4 regions of the Lentzea miocenica genome follow, and region 1 is predicted to be linked to each of the others. Evidence: riboswitches for the same ligand, from Rfam matches in the RefSeq annotation. Region 1 holds a riboswitch; each other region holds the start of a gene.

Region 1 (2,198 bases):
CCGCCTTGCGGAGATCTCCCGCGGTGAGCAGGAGTCCGGGGCCGCTGCGGCCGCGCGCCTGCTGGTGCGGTGCCGCGTTGGTGAGCGTGTCGACGAGATGCAGGCCGTTGCCGTCCACTTTGGACGAACGCACGATCCGGCCGGTCCGGGCACGGGCCCTGGAACGCTTGCCCGGTGCGCCTTCGCCGACTCCTGGCACCTCCAGCAGCCGCGCCTTGAACGCGGGTGCGGGTTCCGGTGCGGGACGGTCCCGCGGCGCGTTTCCGTTGCCCGCCGGGCCTTCCTGCGGTTCGGGCAGTTCACCACCGCCGGGGCCGTCGTCGTCCGGGCCCTCTTCCGGTTCTTCCGCGTGCTCGGCGGCCTGGCGCATGGCGTCCTCGAGCTGCTGTTCCTCGATGCCGGGCTCGTCGAACGGGTCGCGGCGGCGCCGGTGCGGCAGGGCGAGCCTGACCGCGACCTCGACGTCGGTCTCCTCGACCTGCCGGGCACCTCGCCAGGCGGCGTGCGCGGTGGCGGCACGGGCGACGACGAGGTCCGCGCGCATGCCGTCGACCTCGAACGCCGCGCAGACAGCGGCGATCCGGCGCAGTTCACCGTCCGGAAGGGACACGGCCTTGAGGTTCTCGCGGGCGTGCTCGATCTGCCGCTTCAGCGCGGCGTCCTCTTCCGCCCACTTCGCCGCGAACGGCACGGGGTCGGCCTCGTAGGCGAGCCGGCGCCGGATCACCTCGGTGCGGACGCCGACGTCGCGGGCCGCCTTCACCGCCACGGTCAGCCCGAACCGGTCGAGCAGCTGCGGCCGCAGCTCGCCCTCCTCCGGGTTCATGGTGCCGACCAGCAGGAACTGGGACGGGTGCGAGATCGACACGCCTTCGCGTTCGACGTGCGCGCGCCCCATCGCGGCGGCGTCCAGCAGCAGGTCGACCAGGTGGTCGTGCAGCAGGTTGACCTCGTCGACGTAGAGCACGCCCCGGTGCGCCGCGGCGAGCAGACCGGGCTGGAACGCCCGCACGCCCTCGGTCAGCGCCTTCTCCAGGTCGAGCGAGCCCACCAGCCGGTCCTCAGTGGCGCCCACAGGCAGTTCGACCAGCTTGGCCGGACGGCGTTCAACACTCTCGTGCGGCGCGTCGGGGCAGTCGGTGCTGCCGGGCACACAGCCGAAACGGCAGCCCTGCGAGACGTCGAGTTCCGGCAGCAGCGCGGCCAGGGCACGCACGATCGTCGACTTCGCGGTGCCCTTCTCGCCACGCACGAGAACACCACCGATGCCGGGGTGCACGGCGTTCAACAGGAGGGCCAGCCGGAGGTCGTCATGTCCGACGACAGCCGAAAAGGGGAACATGCTCGGCGAAGTCCTTCCTCGGGTGTCCACGCCCGCGGTCGGTGATCAAGAGGGGGACGAGTTCCTGACTCCCGGCTTCTCCTTGAGACCGGTCACAGTCGCGGGACGGCGCCGGATTCGCACCGGCTTCCTCGCACTCCCCTCACAGCCCCGGCATCGTCGCATTTCGCACCCGCGCGACCAACAGCCAGGTGAGCGATGTCGCCCTAGATCAGGCTCTGGAACTCCGCCCAGGCCTCCCGGACCTCGTCGGCGGTCCACTCCAGCGCGGGCGCGGCCACGGTGATCTCGGTCTTCGCGAGCGTGCCGTCCCGCCAGAACGAGCCGAGGAACTCGCCACTCGCCTCGGTCAGCTTCTTCGGGTCACCCGGCAGGTGCAGCGCGAACTGGTGGGTGTGCGGCTCCGGCAGGCCCATCGCCGCGGCCACGACCTTGGCGTGCTCGACGTAGCCGCCGAGCTTCGGGAGCACCGTGTCCAGCCCGTGCATCGCGGACAGCGCCGCCGGCCACTGCTGGAACAGCATGCCGCCGTACCGGTGCCGCCAGACCCGTGCCTGGTCGATGAAGTCCTGGCTGCCCGCGAGCGCCGCGCCCGACATGCCCTCCAGCGACTTGTAGAACGAGACGTACACCGAGTCGAACAGGCCCGCGATCTCGGTCAGAGGCTTGCCCAGGCCGTACGTGCTCTCCCACAGCCGCGCGCCGTCGAGGTGCACGACCGCGTCCCGTTCGCGGGCCTGGTCCACCAGCGTGGTCAGCTCGTCCCAGGTCGGCAGGACGAACCCGGCCTCGCGGTCCGGCACCTCGAGCAGCAGCGTCCCGTACGGCTCAGGACAGGTGGCCACCTCGGAGTTCG
Region 2 (2,198 bases), on a different contig from region 1:
GCACACCAGCGGAAGCGGAGGACGCCGACACGTCGGCGAGGCTCACCCGAGCAAGGCCGAGCATCGCCTGGGTGGTGGCGCGCACCGCCGGGTACAGCTCGAAACCGGTGCTGTCGTAGGAGACCGCACCGCGTTGCGCCTCAGGTCCGGCACATCCGACCTGCAACGACTTCAGGTACGCCACGGCCTTGTCCGCGACCTCCGCACGGCCACCGGCGACGAGCGCGCCGACCGCGAGCCCGGTGCTGTTGGCGTTCGCGCCCGCCGTCGCCGACGGGAACCCGCCGTCCGCCTTCTGCTGCGCCACGAGCCAGGCCAACGCCTTCGGCGCGGCGGACTTCTCGCCCACCGCCAGCAGTGCCTGCAGCACCATCGCGGTTCCGTCCACATCGGACCTGCACGTCGGCTGCCCGAACGCGATCGGGAAACCGCCGTCCGGGCACTGCGTGGAAACCTGGTACGCCAGCCCCTTGTCGAACGGCAGCGCCGCGCGCTTCAGCACGATGATCGCCAACGCCTGCGTGAACGCGTTGGTCTGGTCCCACTCGGGATCGGTCTTGTCGCGGTACCGGCCCGATTCCTCCTGCAGCGCCGAAAGCCGCGCCAGCAGGTCGACGCCCGCGAACTTGTGCGGATCGGTGCCGAGCGTCTGCGCGACCAGCGCGAGCTTCGCCAGGCCACCGACGTACGACTCGGCCTCACCGTCACCGACCAGGAACGCCAGCTGCTCCGGCTGAGCCAGCCAGGCAGCGGCCTTGGTGGCGGTGGACTTGCCGACACCGGCCGCCGCCAGCGCGTACACGCCGTCCGCGGTCAGCCCGGGATCGACGAGATCAGGCCCCTTGAGCAGGTGGTCGCCGCCGGCGAACTGGCTGGCCAGCCACGTTCCCGCAGCCGGCGCCTCGGCCGCCTGCGCCCGCGGTGTCGCCACGAGCGCGGCCGCGATGATCGCGACCAGCACGGATGTCCGTCTCACTACGCCTCCCTGCCCCGCGGTCCTCGACGGGGTTGGTGGAGCTACCGCGCGCCACGGGCAGTCGGACTATCACCGTTGCGGGTCAGTGCCGGAGTTTCACCGGCTTCCCCCGCGGCGTGCGGATGCTGTTGTCAACCAAGGATCGTGCGGGAGGGATCAATCCGAGTCAAATGGCTGTGAGCTGGGCCATCCACCGGCACAATCGTGGTGTGGGGGAATTCGAAAACATGATCATGGCGGCCGTGCCGTCGATCGAGGCGCTCATCCCGGCCGCTCCAGCCGCCGAACTCGGCAGGTACGAACCGCGCCAGTGGACCGGTCGTCCCGACTACGGCACGCCCGTCCAGCGAGCGCTCGACGACTTCGCGGGGCTGACCGCGGAGCGGTTGCTCGGCGCGCTGGAGTTGGGCGTGGCCGGGCTGACGCTGACGGCGCCGGCCGCGGTGGTGACCGGCCTGCAGCCGCTCCCGGACGGCAGCCTCTTCTCGCTCATCTCGTCCAACGGCCAGAGCGCGCTCAAGACACCGGTCTCCATGGTCACGGCTGTCCACCGCGGCGCGACCGAACTGGTCACCGAACAGGTGCGGTCGATGGCGGGGCTGCTCGACCTCAGTGAGGTGAGCGGAGACGAAGCCTCGATCATCGCCAAGCACGGCGCGGCGCATCTCGCACTGGCCGTGGCGGTGTCGGCGGCGGTGCTGCGGGCGATCGGCACGCCGACCGCGACCGACCCGGTGGCGATCATCGGTGTCGCCATCGGCGTGACCGCGCTGCTGTTGCCGTCGATCCCGAAGCCTCCCGCGTACGAGCAGGCGGTGCTGGAGAAGCGGAGGGCCGAGTACATCGGCTCGTCCTGGCCGACGAACGTTCCGGTGTTCGCCCACGAGTTCGTGTTCGTGGAACAGCCGAGTCTCGACAATGCGGACTTCGGGGCCACCGGACTCGTGGCAGCGATCAGCACCGGGTTCGCGGTGCGCACCGGGATCGCGGAGGGCACGGTGCCGGTGTCGGTCCGGGTGGTGCTCGACGTCCCCGGTGAGGAGGAGATCACGCACTGGGACGAGGTGGCCGAGGCGAGCTTCACCGCCGAGCAGGGTGACGCGCGGCTCGGTCACGGTGGAATGCCGCCGTGGCCAGGAGAGTTCCGCGTTCGAGTGCATGCGCGCGGGCGGGACGGGGACGACGAGGAGCACTACGAGCTGTTGATCTGGCCGGAGCCCCA
Region 3 (2,198 bases), on a different contig from region 1:
TGAGCTCGACGCGCATCAGCGGCCGCCGAACACGTACGACTTGCGGCGCATCAGGAAGATGAAGCACGGAACGCCCAGCGCGGCCGTGATGACGCCGAGCGGCAGCTCTTCCGGTGCCGCGAGCATCCGGGCGGCCACGTCGACCCAGACCAGGAACGAGGCTCCGGCGAGTGGTGCCAGGGCCAGCACCTTGCGGTGGTCGGCGCCCACGACCATGCGGGTGAGGTGCGGCAGCATCAGGCCCACGAAGCCCACCGCGCCGCTGACCGCCACCAGCACGCCGGTGATGGCCGCGGTGACGATGAACAGGTGCGTGCGGAACCGGTTCACCTCGACGCCGAGTGTGGTCGCGGTCTCGTCGCCCATCGCCAGGGCGTTCAGCGGCCGCGCTTTGGTCAGCAGGTAGACGATGCCGAGCACGGTCACCGCGGTGGCGATCGGCAGCGACTGCCAGGTCGCGCCGCCGAGGCTGCCGAGCAACCAGAACATGGCCGCCCGCGCCGCCTCACCGTGCGGCGCCTGGAACACCAGCAGCATCGCCACGGCGGAGAAGCCGTACGCCAGCGCGGTTCCGGTCAGCACGAGCCGCAACGGGGTGAGGCCCCGGCTGGTGCGCGCGGTGATGTAGACCAGCGCGGTGGCGCCGAGACCCGTCAGGAACGCGCCGGTCGACAGCGCGTAGACACCGAGGCCGGACAACACTCCGAGCGTCGCCACCGCGGTCGCGCCGACGCTCGCGCCCGATGAGATGCCGAGCACATAAGGGTCCGCCAGCGCGTTGCGGACCATCGCCTGGATGGCGACACCGACCGTGCTGAGGCCGGCGCCCACCACCGCGGCCAGCAGGACGCGGGGAAGCCGGATGTCCCAGACGATGTGGTACTGCCCGGCGAGGTCGGCGGGGATGGTGCCGCCGGTCAGGGCCGCCCACAGCAGGTCGAGGGTGGCACCGAACGGAACGGAGACGGGGCCGAGCGCCACGCCGGCGACGATGCTGACGGCGAGCACGCCGACGAGCGCGCTGATCTTCCCGAGCACGGTGTTGATCGCTGGGTCCCTTCCCGCAGTCCACGGCAGGAGTCGGAGGTTCTCTGCACGCCGTGTGCGGGTATTCGGGCTCGTCCCTGGCTCAGGGACCTACCGTTGCGGGTCAGCGCCGGACTCAGACCGGACTTCCCCCGTGCACGACTCCCGCACTGTAACCCACGAACGTCTGCACAAAACCACGGTGAGTTGCGTCTGGTGGGCATGGACCTGGGAGAGCGAAGACGGCTGCGGCGCGAGCAGCTGCGGACCGAGCACGGCACCACCGAGGTGATCCACAGGGACGACCCCCGCGTTGCCGTGCTCGTGGTCACCCTGGTGATCGCGGGCTCCATGATCGGTGGTTTCGCCCACATGCCGATCGGCACCGCGCTGAACGACCTCTACTGCACGCCTGAGTCCTGCACGGCGCTGCCGCAGGTGCTGACCGGCTGGGCGATCGCGGTGGCGCCGCTGCCGGTGTACCTCTGGCACCGCACCGCGGCCCTTTACCTGGGAGTGTTCCTGGGCGGCTTCATGGGCACGCTGTTCATCACGTCCAACCAGGACATCCCGGTCGACGTCAACCCGATCACCGGCCTCTGGGCGCTGCCGCTGACCTACTTCCTGGTGGGAATGCTGTTCGTGCCGTTCACCATCGGCATCGCGTGGTTGGTCAGGCCGGCCCGGCGAGTGGCGGCCGTGGCCGTCCCGCACTGGTTGCTGCTGGCCGGCCTGATCTTGTGGCTGGCCTGACCTGCTCGACCAGACCGCACGCGAAAAAGATCTTCGAAAATTTCCGAGGGCGGTGTCGATCCGCCGCGGAGCCCGTTCGACCTGTGGATGCCAAGGGGCTGAGCGGCCCCGCAGAGACACAGGGAGACACCGTGAAGTACATGCTGATCATGCGCGCCACCGACGAGGCCTTCGCGAACATGGGCGAGTTCGACTTCGACAAGATGCTGGAGACGGTCGGCGCGTACAACGAGGAGCTGATCCGCGCCGGTGTCCTGCTGGCCGCGGAAGGTCTCTCCGAGGCGTCCGAGGGCGTCGTCGTCGACTACTCCGCCGAACCCCCGGTCGTCACGGACGGCCCGTACGGCGAGACCAAGGAGCTGTTCAACGGCTTCTACCTGCTCAACGTCTCCTCGAAGGAAGAGGCGATCGAGTGGGCC
Region 4 (2,198 bases), on a different contig from region 1:
CGTGTGCGCGATCTCGGACGCGATCCTCGTGGCGGTGGGCGTCGCGGGGTTCGGCGCGATCGTCCGCAGGTGGCCGCAGGCGATCACCGTCGCCGCGATCGTCGGCGGTCTTTTCCTGCTGGCGTACGGGTTCCTGGCGGCGCGCCGGGCGTTCAAACCGGGCTCCATGAGCGTCGCCGAAAGCGGTTCGAACCGCCCTGTGCTCACCGCGCTCGCGCTCACGTGGCTCAACCCGCACGTCTACCTGGACACGCTGCTGCTGCTCGGCTCGATCGCGGCCGGCCGGTGGCTGTTCGGGGTCGGCGCGGTCACCGCGAGCATCGCCTGGTTCGTCGCACTCGGGTTCGGCGCCCGGCTGCTCAGCCCGCTGTTCGCGAAGCCCCGCGCGTGGCGGGTCCTGGACGGCCTGATCGCCGCCGTGATGATCAGTCTCGGGGTCGTCCTGATCGCCGGGTGGTGATCATCACGAGCACCGCCGACACGGCCAGCACACCACTCGTCACCGGCGCCGCGGCACCGACGAAAAGGGACGTCGAAGCGAGCCCCGCACAGACCAGTGCACCGAAGACGACCCGAGGCCGAAGATCACCCACGTTGATGACCATAACCCACGACACGCGCATGTTGGGTGGTGATCCAGACCCCACCCCTACATGTAGTATCTGCCGCGCTGGTGGTTCACCGACTTGGCGCAACGGGGTCGGTGAGGCAACAGGGAACCTGGTGCGAATCCAGGACTGCCCCGCAGCGGTGAGTGGGAACGAAAGCCGTCAACCAAGCACTGGGTCTCCGGACCTGGGAAGCGACGGCCGGTAGGCGCCAGAGGTACGCCCACGAGTCCGAAGACCTGCCATTGGTGTGCGCGCAAGCCTGCGCGCACGACACGGTGCCCCGAGGGAGGGCTGCTGTGTGCACCAGTGGTGTGCCCACTGGCGTGCGCATGCGTTTCCTCGGGCTGATCTCGCGAGGAGAGAGCGTGCCCGACCGCCTTTCAGTGGTCATCAACGAAGCGTGTGCTGACCTGCCGAACGCATCCGCCGAGGCGGTTCTGGCCGAGACCAAGCGGAACCTCTACAACGGCATCACCGACGCCGAGCTGGCGCTGGCGCCGATCATGGCCGCCCGCACGATGGTCGAGCACGACCCGGACTACTCCTACGTCAGCGCCCGGTTGTTGCTGGACAAGCTGCGTGCCGAGGCCTGCGGCATCCCGCTGTCCCACGCCGAGATGACCGAGCGCTACCCGGCGTACTTCGCCGAGTTCGTCCGCTACGGCATCGAGTTCGGCCAGCTCGACCCGCGCCTCGCCGGCTACGACCTCGCCCGCCTGGGTGCGGCGCTCGACGCGTCACGCGACCTGAACTTCCAGTTCCTGGGCATGCAGACGCTGTACGACCGCTACTTCCTGCACCACGACGACCGCCGCTACGAGCTGCCGCAGGCGTTCTTCATGCGCGTCGCCATGGGTCTCGCCCTCGAAGAGGACGACAAGAACGCCCGCGCGATCGAGTTCTACGAGCTGCTCTCGTCGTTCGACTTCATGTGTTCGACGCCGACCCTGTTCAACTCGGGCACCACACGCCCGCAGCTGTCGTCGTGCTTCCTGACCACCGTGGACGATGATCTCGCCGCGATCTTCCACGGCATCAGCAACAACGCGCTGCTCAGCAAGTTCGCCGGGGGCCTGGGCAACGACTGGACCCCGGTCCGCGGCATCGGCGCGCACATCAAGGGCACCAACGGCAAGTCACAGGGTGTTGTGCCGTTCCTCAAGGTTGCCAACGACACCGCAGTGGCCGTCAACCAGGGCGGCCGTCGCAAGGGCGCGGTCTGCGCGTACCTGGAGACGTGGCACATCGACGTCGAGGAGTTCCTCGACCTGCGCAAGAACACCGGTGACGAGCGCCGCCGCACGCACGACATGAACACCGCGAACTGGGTGCCGGACGAGTTCCTGCGCCGGGTGCGCGCGAACGGCCAGTGGACGCTGTTCTCGCCCGACGAGGTGCCGGACCTGCACGACGCGTTCGGCGACGAGTTCGCCGAGAAGTACCGCGCGTACGAGGAGAAGGCGGACAACGGCGAGATCAAGGTCTTCCGCCGGCTGCCCGCCGTCGACCTGTGGCGGCGGATGCTGACCATGGTGTTCGAGACCGGGCATCCGTGGATCACGTTCAAGGACCCGTGCAACCTGCGGT

What was found. Region 1 has a riboswitch for cobalamin ahead of SK803_RS26505 (putative cobaltochelatase). Riboswitches for the same ligand answer to the same signal wherever they lie in the genome.
Region 2: linked by a shared signal. The riboswitch ahead of SK803_RS21785 (prenyltransferase/squalene oxidase repeat-containing protein) and the one ahead of SK803_RS26505 (putative cobaltochelatase) in region 1 are both predicted to bind cobalamin.
Region 3: linked by a shared signal. The riboswitch ahead of SK803_RS45810 (FecCD family ABC transporter permease) and the one ahead of SK803_RS26505 (putative cobaltochelatase) in region 1 are both predicted to bind cobalamin.
Region 4: linked by a shared signal. The riboswitch ahead of SK803_RS15585 (ribonucleoside-diphosphate reductase subunit alpha) and the one ahead of SK803_RS26505 (putative cobaltochelatase) in region 1 are both predicted to bind cobalamin.

Annotation. Positions count from the first base shown of each region.
Region 1 is NZ_JAXAVW010000022.1:156,575-158,772, forward strand. It holds gene SK803_RS26505 (putative cobaltochelatase) at 1-1,342, opposite strand, end outside; cobalamin riboswitch at 1,381-1,510, opposite strand; gene SK803_RS26510 (threonine aldolase family protein) at 1,549-2,198, opposite strand, start outside.
Region 2 is NZ_JAXAVW010000017.1:113,620-115,817, forward strand. It holds gene SK803_RS21785 (prenyltransferase/squalene oxidase repeat-containing protein) at 1-976, opposite strand, end outside; adenosylcobalamin-variant (AdoCbl-variant) riboswitch at 1,024-1,095, opposite strand.
Region 3 is NZ_JAXAVW010000073.1:8,004-10,201, forward strand. It holds gene SK803_RS45805 (ABC transporter ATP-binding protein) at 1-16, opposite strand, end outside; gene SK803_RS45810 (FecCD family ABC transporter permease) at 16-1,038, opposite strand; cobalamin riboswitch at 1,087-1,222, opposite strand; gene SK803_RS45815 (hypothetical protein) at 1,249-1,779, shown strand; gene SK803_RS45820 (YciI family protein) at 1,911-2,198, shown strand, end outside.
Region 4 is NZ_JAXAVW010000011.1:217,052-219,249, forward strand. It holds gene SK803_RS15580 (LysE/ArgO family amino acid transporter) at 1-460, shown strand, start outside; cobalamin riboswitch at 658-869, shown strand; gene SK803_RS15585 (ribonucleoside-diphosphate reductase subunit alpha) at 977-2,198, shown strand, end outside.